2 regions of the Brevibacterium litoralis genome follow, and region 2 is predicted to be linked to the other one. Evidence: predicted binding sites of a transcription regulator. Region 2 holds the regulator's gene; the other holds the start of a gene.
What was found. The regulator HspR, encoded in region 2, represses chaperone genes until heat shock. The targets are predictions, from matches to a motif close to AAGTTGAGTCNNNNNGACTCAACTT.
Positions count from the first base shown of each region.

Region 1: a site for HspR is predicted at 2,114-2,138, ahead of clpB (ATP-dependent chaperone ClpB). Genes of this name have one in related genera too.

Region 1 is NZ_JBDIUY010000039.1:15,830-19,476, reverse strand. It holds gene clpB (ATP-dependent chaperone ClpB) at 1-2,008, opposite strand, end outside; gene AAD496_RS13390 (DUF5926 family protein) at 2,255-3,136, shown strand; gene AAD496_RS13385 (glycosyltransferase family 2 protein) at 3,136-3,647, shown strand, end outside.
Region 2 is NZ_JBDIUY010000010.1:12,984-16,630, forward strand. It holds gene AAD496_RS02205 (nucleotide exchange factor GrpE) at 1-408, shown strand, start outside; gene AAD496_RS02210 (DnaJ C-terminal domain-containing protein) at 563-1,570, shown strand; gene AAD496_RS02215 (heat shock protein transcriptional repressor HspR) at 1,590-2,102, shown strand; gene AAD496_RS02220 (hypothetical protein) at 2,231-2,848, shown strand; gene AAD496_RS02225 (OmpA family protein) at 2,854-3,579, shown strand.

The sequences.
Region 1 (3,647 bases), on a different contig from region 2:
CGACGGAGTGCTTCTCGCCGTACTCGCTCATGTCCACGCGCACGAGAGCGCGCTCGTCGTCGAACAGGAAGTCGGCCAGCGACTTGGCCAGCTCCGTCTTGCCCACGCCCGTCGGGCCGAGGAACAGGAAGCTGCCGGTCGGCCGGTCCGGGTCGGAGACGCCGGCGCGCGAGCGGCGGATCGCGTCGGACACCGCGGCGACGGCGTCCACCTGCCCGATCAGCCGCTGCCCGATGACCTCCTCGGCGTGCAGCAACTTCTGCCGTTCACCCTGCAGCAGGCGACCGGCGGGGATGCCGGTCCAGGCGGCGACCACCTCGGCGATGTCGTCCGAACGCACCTGCTCGTTCACCATCCGCTTGCCGCCGGGCACGCCCGCACCGGCCATGCCGTCATCGGCCCCCGCTCCCGAGGCGCCCTGCCCGCCACCCGCACGTGCGGCGTTCTCCGCCTCCTCGGCGGCGGCGATCTCCTTCTCGACGGCCGGGATCTCGCCGTAGAGCAGGCGCGAGGCGGTCTCCAGGTCGGTCTCGCGGGTGGCCTTCTCCGCCTGTGACCGCAGGTCGTCGAGCTTCTGCTTGAGTTCACCGACCCGGTTGAGGCCCGCGCGCTGGGACTCCCAGGTGGCGGTGAGGCCGGCGAGTTCCTCCTGCCGGTCGGCCAGGTCCTCACGGAGGTCGGCCAGGCGCTGCTTCGAGGCCGGGTCGTCCTCCTTCTCCAGGGCCATCTCCTCCATCTTGAGGCGGTCGACGGCGCGGCGGAGCTCGTCGATCTCGATCGGCGCGGAGTCGATCTCCATCCGCAGACGGCTGGCCGCCTCGTCGACCAGGTCGATCGCCTTGTCCGGCAGCTGTCGGCCGGCGATGTACCGGTTGGACAGCTGGGCGGCGGCCACGAGCGCGGAGTCGGCGATCGTCACCTTGTGGTGCGCCTCGTACCGTTCCTTGAGTCCGCGGAGGATCGCGACGGTGTCCTCGACGCTCGGCTCACCGACGAACACCTGCTGGAAGCGGCGTTCGAGCGCGGGGTCCTTCTCGATGTTCTCGCGGTACTCGTCGAGGGTCGTCGCCCCCACCAGGCGCAGCTCACCGCGGGCGAGCATGGGCTTGAGCATGTTGCCGGCGTCCATCGCGGAGTCCCCGGTGGCACCGGCGCCGACGACGGTGTGGATCTCGTCGATGAAGGTGACGACCTGGCCGTCGGAGGCCTTGATCTCCTCGAGGACGGCCTTGAGACGTTCCTCGAACTCACCGCGGTACTTGGCACCGGCGACCATGGCGGACAGATCGAGCGACACGAGGGTCTTGTCCCGCAGGGACTCCGGCACGTCACCGGCGACGATCCGCTGGGCCAGGCCCTCGACGACCGCCGTCTTGCCGACGCCGGGCTCGCCGATGAGCACGGGGTTGTTCTTCGTCCGGCGCGAGAGCACCTGGACGACCCGACGGATCTCCGAGTCGCGCCCGATCACCGGGTCGAGCTTGCCGTCGCGGGCGGCCTTCGTGAGGTCGACACCGTACTTCTCCAGCGACTGGAAGGTGTCCTCGGGGTTCTCGCTCGTCACTGTGTGTCCTCCCCGGACCTCGGGCAGTGCCTTGAGGAGCGTGTCCCGGTCGACGCCCGCCTGCGAGAACACCTTCCCGAGTTCGCCCGCGTCCTGCACCGCGGCGATGAGCAGGTGTTCGGTCGACACGAACTGGTCGCCGAGGGAGGTCATCTCCTTCTCGGCGGTGTTCATCAGCTGCAGCGCGGCCCGCGACAGGGACGGCTGCTGCACGGAGGCCCCCGACACGCTCGGCATCCCGGCGAGCACGGAACCGATCCGGGCCCGGATCGCCGCCGGGTCGGCCTGCACGTGACCGAGCAGCGCCGCCGCGATGCTGCCCTCCTGCCCGAGCAGGGCGTCGAGCAGATGAGCGGGCTCGATCTGCTGGTGGCCGCGGTCGACCGCGGTCCGCAGGGCGGCGGAGACCGCTTCCTGCGACTTCGTCGTGAGTTTGGCGTCCATCGACACGTCCTTCCACGTGAGCGGGGCACGACCCCACTCCTCGGTGATGTTCTCGTCCCTGAGCACAACCTCTCGCACCTTGAGTATATTCCACTCAAGTCCGGAAAGTTGAGCGTCATGCACTCAACTCCGGTTCCGACTCCTCTCTCCTCCCCGCCGCCGAGGCGCCCTGTCCACCGGCGCCCACCGCGCCGGTCACGCCCACCGCGGTGAACCGTGTCCGTCCCTCCCTCTAGACTGGCCCGCATGGGTAAGAAGTCCAGGAAGTCCAAGGAAGACATCATCGCCAAGCGCCTGGCGAAGGCGCAGGCCGGCGCGTTCGTGCAGCGCCCCTTCGAGGGTCTGCCCTTCGAGGCAGATCTCGTGTGCCTGCGGGAGCTGATCCCCGCGGCCACCGCCACCGCGCGTCTCAAGGAGGAGTTCGGCGGCACGGAGGTCACCTTCGCGACGCTGCTGCCGGCCGCCTGGCAGGCCTTCAAGCGCGCGGACGGCGCCGTGTTCGCCGGTATGCAGGTCCCGGTGTCCTCCCCCGATCCCTCCCGTGACGTCGCCGCGGGCATCCTCGCGGTGCAGGACGCGGAGCCCGGCACCGTGATCGAGGCGAACTCGAACCCCGGTGAGGGCCCACGCCTGCAGGAGATCCTCGACATCGAGGCCGGTTTCGAGGTCCGCGTCCAGGAGACCTTCGACTACTGGCTGCCCGAGGACGCCGACCTGCAGGACGCCGACCTCAAGAGCGCCCTCGGCCAGGCGAACGAGGGGATCTCTCCGACGGAGAAGCTGGTGAGCGCCCCGAGCGCCTACTGGACCGAGATGACCGGCCGTCAGTACGTCCGCTGGGCGCACACCGAACCCGAGGACCGCGTCATGGACGCTCTCGCCCGTCTGCACGCCGCCGGTTCGAACACCCTCGGCGGTGCCGGCAAGTACCTGGGCTGCTTCCGCGCCTCCGGCATCGTCATCCCCGTGTGGGAACTGCCCGAGGGCACCCAGCCGGACGACGTCGAGGGTCCGCTCGGCGACTTCGCCACGGCCTTCGACACCGCCCTGACACGCACCGAGCCTCTCACCGCGGACGAGCGCCGCGCCAAAGCCGGTGTCGTCTCCCGTCAGCTCACCGTCCGCTGATGATCCCCGCGGATGCCGGCACACCGGTCGCGGTCGCCGCGATCCTGCCCGCCAAGGACGAGGCGGAGCGGATCGCGGCGACGGTCCGTGCCGCGCTGCGCATCCCGGGTGTCGATCTCGTGCTCGTCGTCGACGACGGTTCGTCCGACGACACCGGCCGGATCGCCCGGGAGGCCGGCGCCCAGGTGCTCACGCACCGGAAGAACCGGGGCAAGGCCGCGGCGATGATGACCGGGGCGTTCGCGGTGCGCAACCGCGAGATCAGCGAGGCCGAGCCGGGCTCGACCCCATGCCACCGCGCCTTGCTCTTCATCGACGGGGACCTGGAGGACACCGCGGTGAACACCGCACCGCTCACCGGTCCCGTGCTCGCGGGTGAGGCCGACATGACGATCGCGATCCTGCCCCCACAGAAACGCAAGGGCGGCGGGTTCGGTCTCGTGGTCGGGCTGGCGGGTAGAGGGATCGCGGATCTCACGGGGTTCGAGGCCACCCAGCCGCTGTCCGGCAT
Region 2 (3,647 bases):
GCCGCCGGGTACCTGGCTGACCTGCAGCGGATCAACGCGGAGTACGCCGCGTACCGGATGCGGGCCCAGCGGGAGCAGGAGCGGGCCAAGGAGTCGGGCATCGTCAAGGTGGTCGAGTCGCTGGTCCCCGTCCTCGACGAGGTGAAGCTCGCCCGCGACAACGGTGACGTCACCGGTCCCTTCGAGACCCACGTGGCGAAGCTGGAGTCGGCGCTCGAGAAGCTGGGTGTGACCCAGTACGGCGAGCCCGGCGACGAGTTCGACCCCAACCTCCACGAGGCGCTCATGCAGCAGCCGAACGAGGAGGTGGAGACCACCACGGTCTTCATGGTGATGCAGCCCGGCTACAAGGTCGGTGACCGCGTCGTCCGTGCCGCCCGCGTGGGTGTGCACGCCCCGGCGGAGTGACCGTCGGCTGACCGCTTCCGGCCGGTCGGGATCCTGCCCGGCCGGCCGGAAGCGTTCCGGCGCACGACGCGTCGGAGAACCCACATCCCACATCAGCCCCGGTGTGGGGATCGTCCGTTCGGAGGAACCGACCCTTCGAGGAAGGAGGCGCACGGTGAATACCGGTCCGCAGCAGGAATGGTTCGACAAGGACTACTACAAGGTGCTCGGCGTCTCCGAGGACGCCACCGAGACCGAGATCAAGAAGGCCTACCGCAAGCTCGCCCGCAAGTATCACCCCGATCAGAACCCCGGTGACGAGGTCGCCGAGTCGAAGTTCAAGGAGGTCGGTGCGGCCCACCACGTGCTCGCCGACCCGGAGACGCGCGAACAGTACGACCAGGTGCGGAAGATGGGCAGCGGCGCCCGCTTCACGGCCGGCGGTCCCGGCGGCGGCGCAGGTGGATTCGAGGACGTCTTCTCCGGTCTGTTCACCGGCGGTGGCGGCCGCCCGCGTCCCGGTGCCGGTGGGTACGGGGACGTGCCCCCGGACCTCGCCGACCTGCTCGGTGGTTTCGGCGGCATGGGTGGTGGCAGCCCCTACGGCGGCGGTTTCTCGACCGGCCCGCAGAAGGGCGGCGACATCAAGGCCTCGACCACGCTGTCCTTCACGGAGGCCGCGAGGGGCGCGACCGTCAAGCTCACGATGCCCGGCGGCAAGCCCGTCTCGGTCCGCACCCCGGCGGGTGTGACCGACGGGCAGAAGATCCGCCTGCGGGGCAAGGGCAAGGACGGAGTACGCGGTGGTGAGAAGGGCGACCTCATCCTCACGGTGAAGGTGTCCGGCCACCCGGTGTTCTCCCGGGACGGCGACAACCTGCGCGTTGAACTGCCCGTCACCTTCGCCGAGGCCGCTCTCGGCGCCGAGGTGCGGGTCCCCACCCTCGACGGGCAGCCCGTGACGATGAAGATCCCCGCGGGCACGCCTTCGGGTCGCGTCCTACGTCTGCGCGGACGGGGGATCGAGACGAAGAAGGGCACCGGCGACCTGCTCGTCACGGTGGAGATCTCCGTGCCGAAGAACCTGTCCGAGGAGGCCGTCGCCGCCGTCGAGGCGTTCCGTGACGCCACCACGGCCGAGGACCCGCGGGCGGAGCTGTACAGTCGGGCGAAGGACAGCTGACACCTGGAGGTGAGCCGCCATGGACATCGCACCGGGCAAGGCCGTCTACGTCATCTCCGTGGCCGCCGAACTGGCCGGGATGCACCCGCAGACCCTGCGCCAGTACGACCGGATGGGACTCGTGTCGCCGCAGCGGACCTCGGGCCGCGGGCGGCGCTACTCCGCCGCCGACATCGAGCGCCTGCGCCTCGTCCAACGCCTGTCGAAGGACGAGGGCGTGAACCTCGCGGGCATCAAACAGATCCTCGACCTGCGGACCGAGCTCGAGGACCTGCGGAACCGGGCCGAGCAGCTCTCCGGCCAACTCGACTCCGTGCGTGCCCGGCTGCAACAGGCGACGGGTGGCCGGGTCTTCGCCGCCGGTTCCACCGGTGACGTCGTCTCGATCGTCCACGGGCAACGTCCCGAGGCGGGCCGCCCCGTGCCCCCGCCGCGGCTGGGTCTGCCCGCCCCGGTGCCCGGTCGACGGGCGCCTCGGGCGCGGGAGGCCCGCAATGCGAAGGGCGAGATGGTCGTCTACCGCGGGCGCTGAGGAGTTGCGGGTCCGCGCTCGTTCAGGCGCCGCGGGCGTGGCCGATCCGCCACGACCCGTGGCCGTTCCGTGTCCGAGGCGTTCCCTAGGATGGTCCTGCAACGTCCGCCCTCACCCGGGAGTCAGCCATGAAACCGCAGGTCATTCCGTCCCGTCCTCGATTCCGTACCGCTCTTCTCGGGTCCGTGCTCGCCGCCGGGCTCGTCCTCGCCGGTTGCTCGTCCCCGGGTGGTGGGGACCAGGGTGGGGAGAACGGTTCCGGTGAGGGTGGCTCGACCGTCGAACCGGCCGGCCCCGTCGGCGTCGCGACGATCGACCCGGAGCAGGTGATCGTCTCGCAGACCTACGAGAAGCCCGGCACCGAGCAGTCGATGACCATCGACGTCCTGTCCCTCGAGGTCGAGGAGGGCGGTCAGCTCATGACACTGCGTCTGGCGCTCACCCCGCAGGACGGGGACATCGGGGACTCCGACGAGATCTCGGGATACGAGATGGAATCGATGGTCGGAGTCTCGAACTTCGAGGGGGCCGTCAAGCTCATCGACCGGTCGAACCTCAAGCAGTACTCCGTGGTCCGTGGTGATCCGGGGCCCATGTCGACCGAGCTGTACAACATCGACGGGGTGAACGGCGAGACCTTCATCTGGTGGGGCACCTTCGCCGCACCGGCCGACGAGATCGGCTCGCTCGACCTGCACATCTCCGACGATCTGCCGGATTTCACCGACGTCCCGATCACTTGGTGATCACGATGGGACGCACACATATCCATCCGGGCATCCGCGCGCAAGCACGTGCCCTCGGCGGGCGGTCCGGCCGGCGGTTCGCCCCCGCTCTCGCAGCGATCACTCTCGCCCCCGTCCTCGCGACCGCGACGGTGGCGGGTCCGGCAGCGGCTCAGGTGGGTGAGGACGGGGACCTGGGTCTGCCGGGCGAACCCCCGGCCACCCTCCCGTCGGCCTCCTCCGAGGTGATCACGGAGTCCGTCGAGGCATGGTCGGACGAGGACCTCGCGGATTCCGTCGAACAGTGGGTCGGCGAGGACGTCAAGGACTCCGTGGAGGGGTGGACCGGTGGCGACATCGACGACTCCGTCGGGGAGTTCGTCGAGCAGTCCGAGATCGAGGGCCGCACCACCCTGTCCCTGTCGACGGACATCCTGTTCGAGACCGGCAGCTGGGAGGTCGCCGCCGAGTCGGAGGACGGTATCGCGACCGCCGTCGAGGACATCCCGGACGGTGCGACCGTCGAGGTCAACGGACACACGGACTCCCGCCCCGTCCGCGGGGGCGGCAGCAACCAGGAACTCTCCGAGAAGCGCGCGGAGGCCGTCGCCGAGGTGATCGCCGAGGCCCGCCCCGACCTCACCCTGGAGACCGCCGGGTTCGCCGATTCCGAACCGAAGGTCGACGAGGACCCGGAGGACCCGGACACCTACGCGCAGAACCGCCGAGTCGAGATCGTCTACGACAGCTGAGTCCGCGGTCGGGACACGTCGAAGGCCCTGCCCGCACCCCGCGGGGGGAGGGGGCGGGACCTTCGACG